DNA from 2 places in the Janthinobacterium svalbardense genome. Region 2 is predicted to be linked to the other one. Evidence: predicted binding sites of a transcription regulator. Region 2 holds the regulator's gene; the other holds the start of a gene.
What was found. The regulator FNR, encoded in region 2, switches genes on or off when oxygen is low (the NO sensors DNR and NnrR bind a similar motif). The targets are predictions, from matches to a motif close to TTGATNNNNATCAA.
Positions count from the first base shown of each region.

Region 1 (5,624 bases), 2.1 Mb from region 2:
ATAACACGATCGGAGGTATACTACGCAACCGACGTAGCAGGCCGGGCGATTTGGCCCCTGCAAGCAAGCCTGTCACGGTCCAATAAAAAAGGAAACACTGCATGACCACACCACACCGTACGCCGGTGATTCGCATCGATGGCGCCAACAAGACCTTCGCGCTGCCCAAGGGCGAACAATTCCACGCGGTCAAATCGGTCACGCTGGACGTCTATCCCGGTGATATTTTCGGCCTGATCGGCAAAAGCGGCGCCGGCAAATCCACCTTGCTGCGCCTGATTAACCTGCTGGAGCGTCCCGACAGCGGCACCATTACCGTGGCCGGGCGCGAACTGACCCGTCTGGGCAAGAGCGAACTGCGCGACGCGCGCCAGAACATCGGCATGATTTTCCAGCAATTCAATCTGCTGCAAAATGCCAGCGTCTTCGACAACGTCGCCTTCCCCTTGAAAATCCATGGCACCGCCAAGGGCGAGCAGATCGCCGCCAGGGTCGAGGAATGCCTGGCGCTGGTGGGCTTGTCCGACAAGCTGCACAGCTATCCGGCGCAGTTGTCCGGCGGGCAGAAGCAGCGCGTGGCGATCGCGCGCGCCCTGGCCAGCCACCCCGACGTGCTGCTGTGCGACGAGCCGACGTCCGCGCTGGACGCGGAAACCACGCGCGCCCTGCTCGACACCCTGCGCGACATCAACGCGCGCCTTGGCGTGACCATCGTCATCGTCAGCCATGAGCTGTCGGTGCTGGGCGCCATCTGCAACCGCGTCGCCGTCGTGGAAAACGGCGCCATCGCCGAACAATTCGATTTGAGCGACACGGCCACCCCGCGCAAGACGGCGCTGGGACGCGAGCTGGCGTATTACGGCACCGAGGCGTTTGAAGCCACCGCATGGAAGGATGCAACACATGTTTGAAGAATCGATCAATAACGTCGTCAACCTGCTACCGGAAATCTCGGTGGCGCTGGGCCAGACCATGACCATGCTGAGCATCGGATTGAGCGCCGCCATCCTGATCGGCGGCCCGCTGGGCATTGTGCTGTTCCTCGTCTCGGAAGGCCAGTCGCTGGAAAACCGTCCGCTGTCGATGATCCTCGGCTGGCTGGTGAATACCGTGCGCAGCTTCCCCTTCATCATCTTGCTGGTCGCCCTGACGCCGTTTACACGCATCATCGCGGGTACCTCGATCGGCCCGCTGGCAGCTGCCGTGCCGCTGTCGTTCGCCGCCATTCCCTACCTGGCGCGCCTGGTGGAACAGAACCTGCGCGAAGTGCCGCGCGGCGTGATCGAGGCGGCGCACGCCATGGGCGCGTCGGAAATGCAGATCATTTTCCGCGTGCTGCTGGTGGAAGCGCGCTCCGGCCTGGTGCTGGCCCTGACCGTGTTGTCGATCAGCTTCCTGTCGTATTCGGCCGTGGCTGGCGTGGTGGGCGGCGGCGGCATCGGCGACCTGGCCATCCGCTACGGCTACTACCGCTTCGAGACGGACATCATGGTCGTCACCGTGGCCATCCTGATCGTGCTGGTGCAAACCATCCAGTTCGCCGGCACGCGCATCGCCAAGCGCCTCGACAAACGTTAATTCATATTCAGTATTTCAGTACAAGGAAAAGCATGAAACAACTTCGCCGCAATCTGCTCCTGGCCGCCGCCAGCCTGGCCTTCGCCACCGCCGCCCACGCCAAGGACCCGAAAGAGCTCGTCATCGGTACCAGTTCCGGCCCGTATTCGGACCAGCTGAAGCTGGGCATCAAGCCTATCCTGGAAAAACAGGGCTACAAGGTCAGGATCGTCGAATTCAACGACTATGTGCAGCCGAACTACGCGCTGGCCGAGGGCTCGCTGGACGCCAACGTGTTCCAGCACATCGTGTATCTGACCAAGTTCGCCACCGATAACAAGCTGCCCTTGAGCGCATTGATCACCGTGCCGACCATGCCGATCGGCCTGTACGGCGGCAAGCAAAAAACCCTGGCGGAAGTCAAAAACGGCGCCACCATCACCATGCCGAACGACCCGACCAACCAGGCGCGCGCGCTGGTGATGCTGGCCAAGATGGGCTGGATCAAGCTGAAACCGAACGCCGACCCGCTGCGCGCTTCCGAACGCGACGTGCTGGAAAACCCGAAGAAGCTGAAACTGGTGCCGCTGGAAGCGGCGCAGCTGCCGCGTTCGCTGGCCGACGCCGACTACGCCTTTGTGAACGGCAACTTCGCCCTGGCCGCCGGCATGAAGCTGACCTCGGCCCTCGCCGTGGAAAAGATCTCGGACAGCTATATCAACCTGGTGGCGATCCGCACGGCGGACAAGGCCAAGCCATGGGTCAAGGACCTGGAAGCGGCCTACCGTTCGCGCGCCTTCCTCGACGCGACGAACAAATACCTGGCCGGCTACGAAAAGACGGACTACCAGCTGGCGCTGGAAAAGACGCTGAAAAAATAGACTGCTAGATGTAATGCAAAAAGGACGGCCAGGTACAAACCCGGCCGTCCTTTTTTTCGCCCGCGCTACGCGGGTATCTTCAACACTTGCAACGCCTAACAAAACCGTAGCGAGCGGAAGTAAGTTGTGGTTGAGAAGCGCAACTGTACGAAGGTACAGTGAGCATCGCAGACCGCAAATTACGACGCGCAGTAGGTTTTGATAGGTGTCCCTAGAAACGGTAGCCGACGCCTACGCCGATCAGGATAGGATCGATCTTGACTTCGCTGATCTTGGCGCCACCGGCCAGTACGTCGCTGCGGATCTGGACTTTTTTGATGTCAAAGTTCAGCGACCAGTTTTTATCGAGCTTGTAGTCGACGCCAGCTTGCAGCGAGAAGCCCCAGCTGTCATGCTCCAGGCGGCCAGCGCCGTTCAGCAATTTGACGTCCGAGATATTCGTGTAGTTCACGCCAGCGCCCACGTAAGGGCTCAACTGTTTTTCAGGCATGAAGTGGTATTGCAGCGACAGGGTCGGTGGCAGATGCTTGAAGCTGCCAATCTTCGTCCCGGACAAGGTGACGTCATGCTTTTGCGGATACGTCAGGATCAGCTCGGCAGCGATATTCGGCGTGAAGAAGTACGAAATATCGATTTCAGGAATCGTCTTGCTGCTGACATGAATCAGGTCGGATGCGCCGACGCCACCAACAGGAGCAGATTTGTTGGCCGGATCGATGTGCACGGCGCGCGCGCGCACCAGCCATGGGCTTTCCTGCGCCATTGCATTACCGGCGAATGCGCCGATGGCGGCCAGGACGATTGCTGCTGCAGTTGCGGACTTCTTCATTCTAGTTCCCTCTTTTTGTCGTTAAGTAACGCTGCGAAGTTTAAGAGTGCAGTGCAACAAAAACTTTGATCCACATCAAATAGTGCTAGATGGCATCACTAGAGGGATTTTTTTCTTTACCAAGGTCAAGAAAATGCGGCATTGCGGCGTGGCCGCGCGCATTGCCCCCGTTTCTCCAACGGCCAGCTTGCCGCGCCATGCGGATCCCAGTTGCCCGCCACGCAATGGCCACTTGCGCCGATGTCACTGGATACCCAACTGACTACACCGCATACTATTTCCAGTTCACACATGCGAATGGTAATGATTATCATTTGCGATATAATGCAGGCTCACGCTTAAGCGCTCGCTCAGGCGATCATAAAAAGGAATGGGAGACATGGATATATTGAGGGAACTGCGTGAATCTGGCTTGAAAGTGACCATCCCCCGCTTGCGGATTCTGCAGCTATTCCAAGAAGGCACAATCAAGCACCTGAGTGCGGACGATGTCTACAAACTCTTGCTGGCTGAAAAAATCGACGTGGGCCTGGCCACCATCTACCGCGTGCTGATGCAGTTTGCCGAAGCGGGCATTTTGTTTCGCCGGCATTTCGAATCGGGCCATGCCGTCTTCGAACTGAATGAAGGCCAGCACCACGATCATCTGGTCTGTACGGGCTGCGGCAAGGTCGATGAATTTGTCGATGAAGGCATCGAACTGCGCCAGAACGAGATCGCCACCGAGCGGGGCTTCGTGCTGCACGAGCACGCGCTGTCGCTGTACGGCACCTGCGCCGAATGCACGGCGAAGAAAGTCCCGCCGCGCAAAGCCTCCTGAGGCAGCGCGCAAGGTAGCGCCTGGCAAGCCACCTGCGCTACACTGCGTGCGCCGCAGCTCAACAAGGGACAAGCATGTACATCGGAGAAATCGCCCGCCTGGCGGGCACCTCGCCCAAGGCCTTGCGCCACTATGAAGCGCTGGGCTTGCTGGGCGACGTGCGCCGTTCCGGCGCCTACCGCGTCTACACGCAGCAAGACCTGGCGCAAGTCAGACTGATACGCCAGGCGCAGGCGCTGGGCTTCCGCCTGGCCGAACTGCTGCCCATCCTGGCCGGTGACGAGACCGACTGGGCCGCCCTGTCGCAGCACATCGCCGCCAAGCGCGCCCAGATACAGCAGGAGTTCGCCCGCCTGCGCCAGCTCGACGCGCAATTGGCCGACATCGACACGGAAATTCGCGACTGCCTGACGCGCCAGCACCTTCCAGCGGCCGCTTGACTCTGCCACTAGGGGCAGGCTTTAGCATGCAAGCTGTTCTTTAACGGAAAGCCTGCAACATGAGCAAAATTACACCGAAGCGCATTTTAATTCTCCTCGGACACCCGTCCAGCGACAGTTTCTGCGCCGCCCTGGCCGACGCCTACGCCGCCACGGCCCGCAGCGCAGGCCACAGCGTGCGCGAACTGCGCCTGGGCCAGCTGGACTTCGACCCCATCCTGCACGAAGGCTACCGCCAGGTACAGCCGCTGGAAGCGGACTTGCTGGCGGCGCAGGAAGCCATCAGCTGGGCCGAACACCTGGTGTTCGCCTACCCGATCTGGTGGGGCGGCGCGCCGGCCCTGCTGAAAGGCTTTGTCGACCGCGTCTTCCTGCCCGGCTTTGCCTTCAAGTACCGCCCGGGCAAGGCTTTCCCGGCCCAGCTGCTGAAGGGCCGCACGGCCCAGCTGCTGGTGACGATGGATACGCCGCCCTGGTATTTCCGCTGGGTCTACCACATGCCCGGCATCCACCAGCTGCGCAAGACGACGCTGGAATTTTGCGGCGTCAAGCCCGTCAAGGTGGCCAGCTTCGGCCCCATCCTCAATTCCACCGAAGTGCAGCGCGCGCGCTGGCTGGAACAGGCGCAGGCGCTGGCCCGGCGCCTGTAGGGCCGAAAACGGCTTGCCATCGGCTTGCCATGCAGCCATCTTGCATACGGTTTTGACAAGCTGGTAATCAAGCCGTCACATTCGACAGTTACCATGCTGATATTGCCTGTTTGTCAGTCGCCTTGCCGTCGCGACAACAAGGGTCAGCTCGTCATGTAAAGGTAGCCGCTGTGGAGTTCAACGCTTCTCGATTGCATCTTCCCCGTTATCGCACCTCCGTGGCGTTTGATCTGTGCATACCCACGGAATCGGTGCAGGCCGACGCCAGCAATTTCGCCGTGCTGGAACTGTTCACGGAACGGCGCGACATGATGAGCCTGCCCGTCACGGAGCAGCACAAGCCCATCGGCTTGATCAGCCGCAATATCTTCATGTCGCAGATGTCCAAGCCCTTCTATCACGAGGTGTACGGCAAGAAGAGCTGCATCGCCTTCATGGACAAGGAAC
Region 1 is NZ_CP023422.1:4,493,173-4,498,796, forward strand. It holds gene CNX70_RS19795 (methionine ABC transporter ATP-binding protein) at 102-911, shown strand; gene CNX70_RS19800 (methionine ABC transporter permease) at 904-1,578, shown strand; gene CNX70_RS19805 (MetQ/NlpA family ABC transporter substrate-binding protein) at 1,611-2,438, shown strand; gene CNX70_RS19810 (OmpW/AlkL family protein) at 2,650-3,267, opposite strand; gene fur (ferric iron uptake transcriptional regulator) at 3,647-4,087, shown strand; gene CNX70_RS19820 (MerR family transcriptional regulator) at 4,162-4,527, shown strand; gene CNX70_RS19825 (NAD(P)H-dependent oxidoreductase) at 4,587-5,177, shown strand; gene CNX70_RS19830 (SpoIIE family protein phosphatase) at 5,369-5,624, shown strand, end outside.
Region 1: the regulator FNR is predicted to act here: its motif matches at 3,333-3,346, upstream of CNX70_RS19810 (OmpW/AlkL family protein).

Region 2 (5,624 bases):
CATCGCCATCGGCAGCAGCGTGACGGCGATTTTCAAGGCGTCTAGCGTGATTCTGGGCGTACCCGCTTAAAATGCCGAAGCAAACCTACTGCGCGTCGCGATTTGCGGCCTGCGATGCTCACCGTGCTCTAGCACGGTTGCGCTTCTTAGCCACAACTCACTGCCGCTCGCTACGGTTTTCTTAGGCGTTTGGGTGCTAGTCCTTCAGCCTGGACAACCAATCGGCCGCCGCCGCCAGCGCCAGTTCCAGTTCCTGCGCCGTGTGCGCCAGCAGCGCCGGCACGGCGTCCAGGCGGCCCGCGTCGATGGCTTCCTCGGTGGCAAACGCGGCGCGGATCAGGCGCTTCGTGCCCAGGGTACCCACGGAACCGCGCACGCCGTGCAGGATGCGCGCCACGTCGCTGTGGCGGCCCGTTTGCAACGCTGTTTCGGCGTCGCGCACGGGCGTCATGCCCTTGTTCAGGGCGTCTTCCACCATGCGCCGCAGCACGCCGCGGCCTTTTGCATCGCGGCCCATCACGCGCATCAGCGGCGCCATGGAAAATACCTCCTCATCGGCAACTGTCACCGGCTCGGCCGTCTGCACTGGCGGGCGCTTCGGCAGGTGGCGCAGGATGACTGCCATCATCTCTTCCACCACCACGGGTTTGGCGATGAAATCGCTGATGCCGGCCGTCATGCAGCGCTCGCGCTCGGACGCCAGCACGCCGGCCGTCATGGCGATCACGGGCAAGTTCAAGCGCAGTTCCGTGCGGATGATATGGGTGGCACTGAAACCGTCCATGACGGGCATTTGCATGTCCATCAGCACGATGTCGTAGCGCAGCGCCTCCGTGCGCAGCCGTTCCACGGCTTGCAAGCCGTCGCCCACCACGTCCAGGGTGGCGCCCATGTGCTCGAGGATGCCGCGCGCCACGGCCTGGTTCAAATGATTGTCTTCCACCAGCAGGAAATGCACGCCGGCCAGTTCCGTGCCCAGCGGCTGGTGCAGGATGCGCTGTTCGCCGCCGTCGTTCTTGGCGATCAGCGCCTGGTGCAGGGCGTCGAACAGGCTCGAACCCGTGATTGGCTTCATCAGCACGACATCGGCCTCGGCCGCGCTGGAGATTTCCTCCAGGTGGTTGCGCGCGAAGGCGTTGACCATCACCACGATGGGCTGGCGCTGGCCGCTGGCCGCCTGGCGGATGGCCTTGGCCGTGGCCAGGCCGTCCATGACGGGCATGTGCCAGTCGGCCAGCACCACGTCGTACGGCTGCTGCTGCGCCAGGCGTTCGCGGTACAGTTCGATGGCGGCAAAGCCGGAGTCCACTTCGTCGGCCAGCCAGCCCCAGGCCTCGATCAGCTTGACGATCAGTTCGCGCGTGGTGCGGTTATCGTCGGCCACCAGCAGGCGCAACTGGCCCAGGGCTGGCGTGCGCCGCGTTTCGGCCGGCTGCGCCAGCATCTCGAACGGCACGCTGAACCAGAAGCGGCTGCCCTTGCCTTCGCTGCTGGCCACGGCGATATCACCGCCCATCATGTGGATCAGCTGCTTGCTGATGGCCAGGCCCAGGCCCGTGCCGCCGAAGCGCCGCGTGATGCTCTGGTCACCCTGTGAAAAGGCGGCAAACAGCTGCTGTTGCTGCAACTCCGTCATGCCGATGCCCGTGTCGCGTACTTCGAAGCGCAGCCAGGCGCGGCCTTGCTGGCTTTCGGCCAGGCTGACGGCCACCACCACCTCGCCGCTCTCGGTAAACTTGATGGCGTTGCCGGCCAGGTTGACGAGAATTTGCTGCAGGCGCTGGGCGTCGCCCACCAGGCGCCGCGGCACGTCGGGTTCGACGGCGATGGCCAGTTCCAGCTCCTTTTCGCCCGCATTCATGGTCATCGTCGTGGCCAGCGTGTTCATGACCTCGTCGAGGTCGAATTCGACGGGCGACAATTCCATGCGGCGCGCCTCAATCTTCGAATAGTCGAGCACGTCGTTGAGGATGCCCAGCAGCGACTGGCCCGCCACGCGCACCATGGTCAGATACTTGCGCTGTTCCGTATCGAGCCTGGTATTGCCCAGCAAATACACCATGCCCAGTACGGCATTCAGGGGCGTGCGGATTTCATGGCTCATATTGGCCACGAAATCGCTCTTCGCGCGGTTGGCCGCCTCGGCCCGGTCGCGCTCCTGTTCCAGCTCCGTCGCGCGCGCTTCGAGTTCCTGCTGCAGGCGGTCGCGTTCGCTCATCAGGCCGTTGAACGCTTCCGTCAGTTCGCCGATCTCGTCGCGCTGCCGCACCGGCACGGGCGTGAAACGGCTGCCGCTGGTGCGCATGGCTTGCAGCGTGTCACGCAGGCGCACCAGCGGAGACAGCAGGCGCACGGTGACCCAGCCCAGAATAAACGCGGCCAGTAGCGAAGCGAGGATGCTCCACAGCACCAGCCGGTACAGTACGCCATCGAACGGTTCGAAGGCATCGTCGAGAGGCAGCGAGGCGGCCAGCAGCCAGTTCACGGATTTCAGGCGTTTGAAGCTGTTGACGGCCGTGATGCTGCGGCTGTTGGTGCTGACCATGCTGCCTTCGCCATCTTGCCTCAACAACTCGGTGGTGGTCAGGTTGGCGTTCGGCAGGCGTGGCTGCAGCAAACGGTTGGTATCGGGGTGCAGCACGTAGCGCGGCACGGCGCCGCGCGTGAGGATGAAGTAATAGCCGCTCTTGCCGATCTTTTCCGAACGCAGGCGTCCCAGCAGGTTGTCCTTGTACAGGCGCAGCACACCGATCACCACGCCGGCCACCTGGCCATCGGCCGTGAGCACGGGCGCCACCATCTGCACGATGGGCATGCCGCTCGATTTGCCCAGCATCGGCTCGGTGATCATGGGCTGGCGCGTGCGCAGGACGGTCTGGAAATACTCGCGCTCGGCGACGTTGATGCCGGCGCGCCCCGCCACTTCCGGCATGTCGGCCACGACGGCGCCTTGCGCATCGAGCACCAGCACGTCGTCGAACAGCACCAGCATCGAGCGGCGCGAATAGTATTCGCGTAATTGGGCGGGCTGGGCGATCAATTCCGGCGGCTGCTGCCTGGCCGTCAGCGTGACGATCTGCAGCAGCATGCCCAGCTTGTCGTCGAGTTCGGCAGCGGTGCGGCTGATCAGGGCAGATTGCTGGCTCAGCAGTACTCGGGTGAAGTCGGCGCGCATGTGCTGCACCTGTATCATGGTGACCAGCGCGATCATGGCGATCGAGGTCAGGCTGGTGGCCAGCGCGACTTTTGCTTTGATGCCGAGAGGCTTCATGATTTCCTTTTCAGTACCGGGCGGTACAGGCGGCAGAGAATGCTGTCGGGAATTTTCCTATCAATACATCAACTTGGCAAGCGGCGTCGCGCAAATTGCCTTTCCCACATGGGCTTTTAACGATGTTGCCATATAATCAAGGTTGGAACGTCGTTTATTCAGCGGAAATGCGGTGAAATTGGCACACGGCAACCCTGTATGCAGTAAACTCGTTATTGCATTTTCTAAAAGGTACCGACATGACTGAAGCGCTACTCACTCCCACCATGCCCACAGTGACCGTGGAAGCGTTGCGTGCGCGATGCTCGACCTGCAGCATGCATCAATTGTGCCTGCCGATGGGCCTCGATGTGGGCGACATGGACAGGCTGGACCAGATCATCGGCCGCCGCCGCAAGATCGTGCGCGGTGCCTCGCTGTTCCGCATCGGCGACTCGTTCCAGAATCTGTACGCGATCCGCCTGGGGCACTTCAAGACGTACCAGATCAATCCGGGCGGTGAAGAGCAGGTGACGGGTTTCCAGATGGCTGGCGAACTGCTGGGCATGGACGCCATCAGCGCCGACCGCCACCACTGTAATGCGGTGGCGCTGGAAGACAGCGAAGTGTGTGAAATTCCGTTTTCCAGCCTGGAACAGTTGCTGGGCAATATGCCGACCCTGCTGCGCCATTTCCATCGCATGATGAGCCAGGAAATCACACGCGAGCAAAGCGTCATGCTGTTGCTGGGCAATATGCAGGCGACCCAGCGTTTTGCCGCCTTTATCGTCAACCTGGCCTCGCGCTATGAAGCGCGCGGCTATTCGGCCAGCAAATTTCAGCTGCGCATGTCGCGCGAGGAAATCGGCAATTACCTGGGGCTGACCATCGAAAGCGTCAGCCGTTTATTGTCGAAATTCAAGAAGGAAGGCTGGCTGCGCGTCTCCAACCGCGAGATCGAGATCTTGCAGCCAGCAAAATTGAAGGCCATTACAGCCGGCACGGACGTCTGTAAATAACAGCACCGTCAAAACCTACTGCGCGTCGCGCTTTGCGGCCTGCGATGCTCGCTGTGCTCTAGCACAGCTGCGCTTCTTAGCCACAAATCACTGCCGCTCGCTACGGTTTTTTCCCGGCGCTGTACGTTATAGCTCTTCATCCGCATGCAGCGCGATGCTGCGCTGCAGGGGCCAGGTCCAGATGCCGGACAGGCGCCACTCGCGTTTGTCGTTTTCCACCAGTACTTGCCAGCGGCTGCGCTCGAGCATCGGCAGCGCCACGGAGAAATTGCCGGCCGCATCGGGCTGCACCAGCAGCTTGATATCTTTTTCCGGCAAGGTCGCATGCGCCAGATGCAACTGCAGCGGACCCTGGTAAGCCTTGCCGAAGCTGTGCACGGAACCACTCAGGCGCGCTGCAGCAACGTCATACGACAGGCTGGTATCCATCGCCAGGTCGCTGGCGATCGTGTCGCGCCGCAAATCCTGGTTGATCGCCTTGCCCTGCTTGTAATAATCACCCACCACCAGGGCATCGGGCTGCGTAAACGCGATATACGCCATGCAGCTGCCGACGACCACGGACAGGCCGGGACCGATCATCAGCAGCCATGGCCAGCGATGCTTGTACCACGGGGCAACGGGGGCTTGCAGCTTGAGACTGTCGGACATTTTGTTCTCCTTGGGGTCAGACCCTTTGGGTCTGACCCCAGCTTTTGCTTCTGGGTTGAAAATAAAGTAAAGCTAACGCATGTTTGATGCTACCCCTACGGCGAAATACCGGGGTCGGACCCAGAGGGTCCGACCCCGAATCAACATCACCGCGGTACGATGAATACCGCGCTTTCACGCACATGCAGCGATGGGTCGTCCAGCGAGTGCAATTCGATCGCAATCTTGTTCGAGCCCTTTTCTCCCACGCCGTGCGGTACGCGCAGGCGGATCGGCCAGCCCAGCGTTTCCGTCGGCTGCAAGGTCACCTCTTCGCGCGTCAGCAAGGTCAGGCCCGGCAAGCCGGAAGCGCTGATTTTGAAATGCTGGGTTTGCTCCGAGGTGTTCATGATCTGCAAGCGGTAGACGTTTTCGATCATGCCGTCTTCCACTTCGCGTCCCATCGAACCGCGGTCGCGGATCACGTCCATTTTCAGGGGCGTGCGCAGCGCCAGCGAGGTACACACGGCGATGATGATCAGGGCCAGGATGGAAGTGTAGATCAGCACGCGCGGGCGCATGGCGCGCTGGCGGATCTGCTTCGAACTGAAGTTGTTTTCCATCGCATGGTCGGTACTGTAGCGTACCAGTCCCCGCGGCCGGTCGACCTTGTCCATCACGGTATTGCAGGCATCGACGCAGGCGGCGCAGCCGATGCATTCATA
Region 2 is NZ_CP023422.1:292,121-297,744, reverse strand. It holds gene CNX70_RS01240 (TOBE domain-containing protein) at 1-70, shown strand, start outside; gene CNX70_RS01235 (response regulator) at 197-3,271, opposite strand; gene fnr (fumarate/nitrate reduction transcriptional regulator Fnr) at 3,511-4,269, shown strand; gene CNX70_RS01225 (FixH family protein) at 4,396-4,920, opposite strand; gene ccoG (cytochrome c oxidase accessory protein CcoG) at 5,067-5,624, opposite strand, start outside.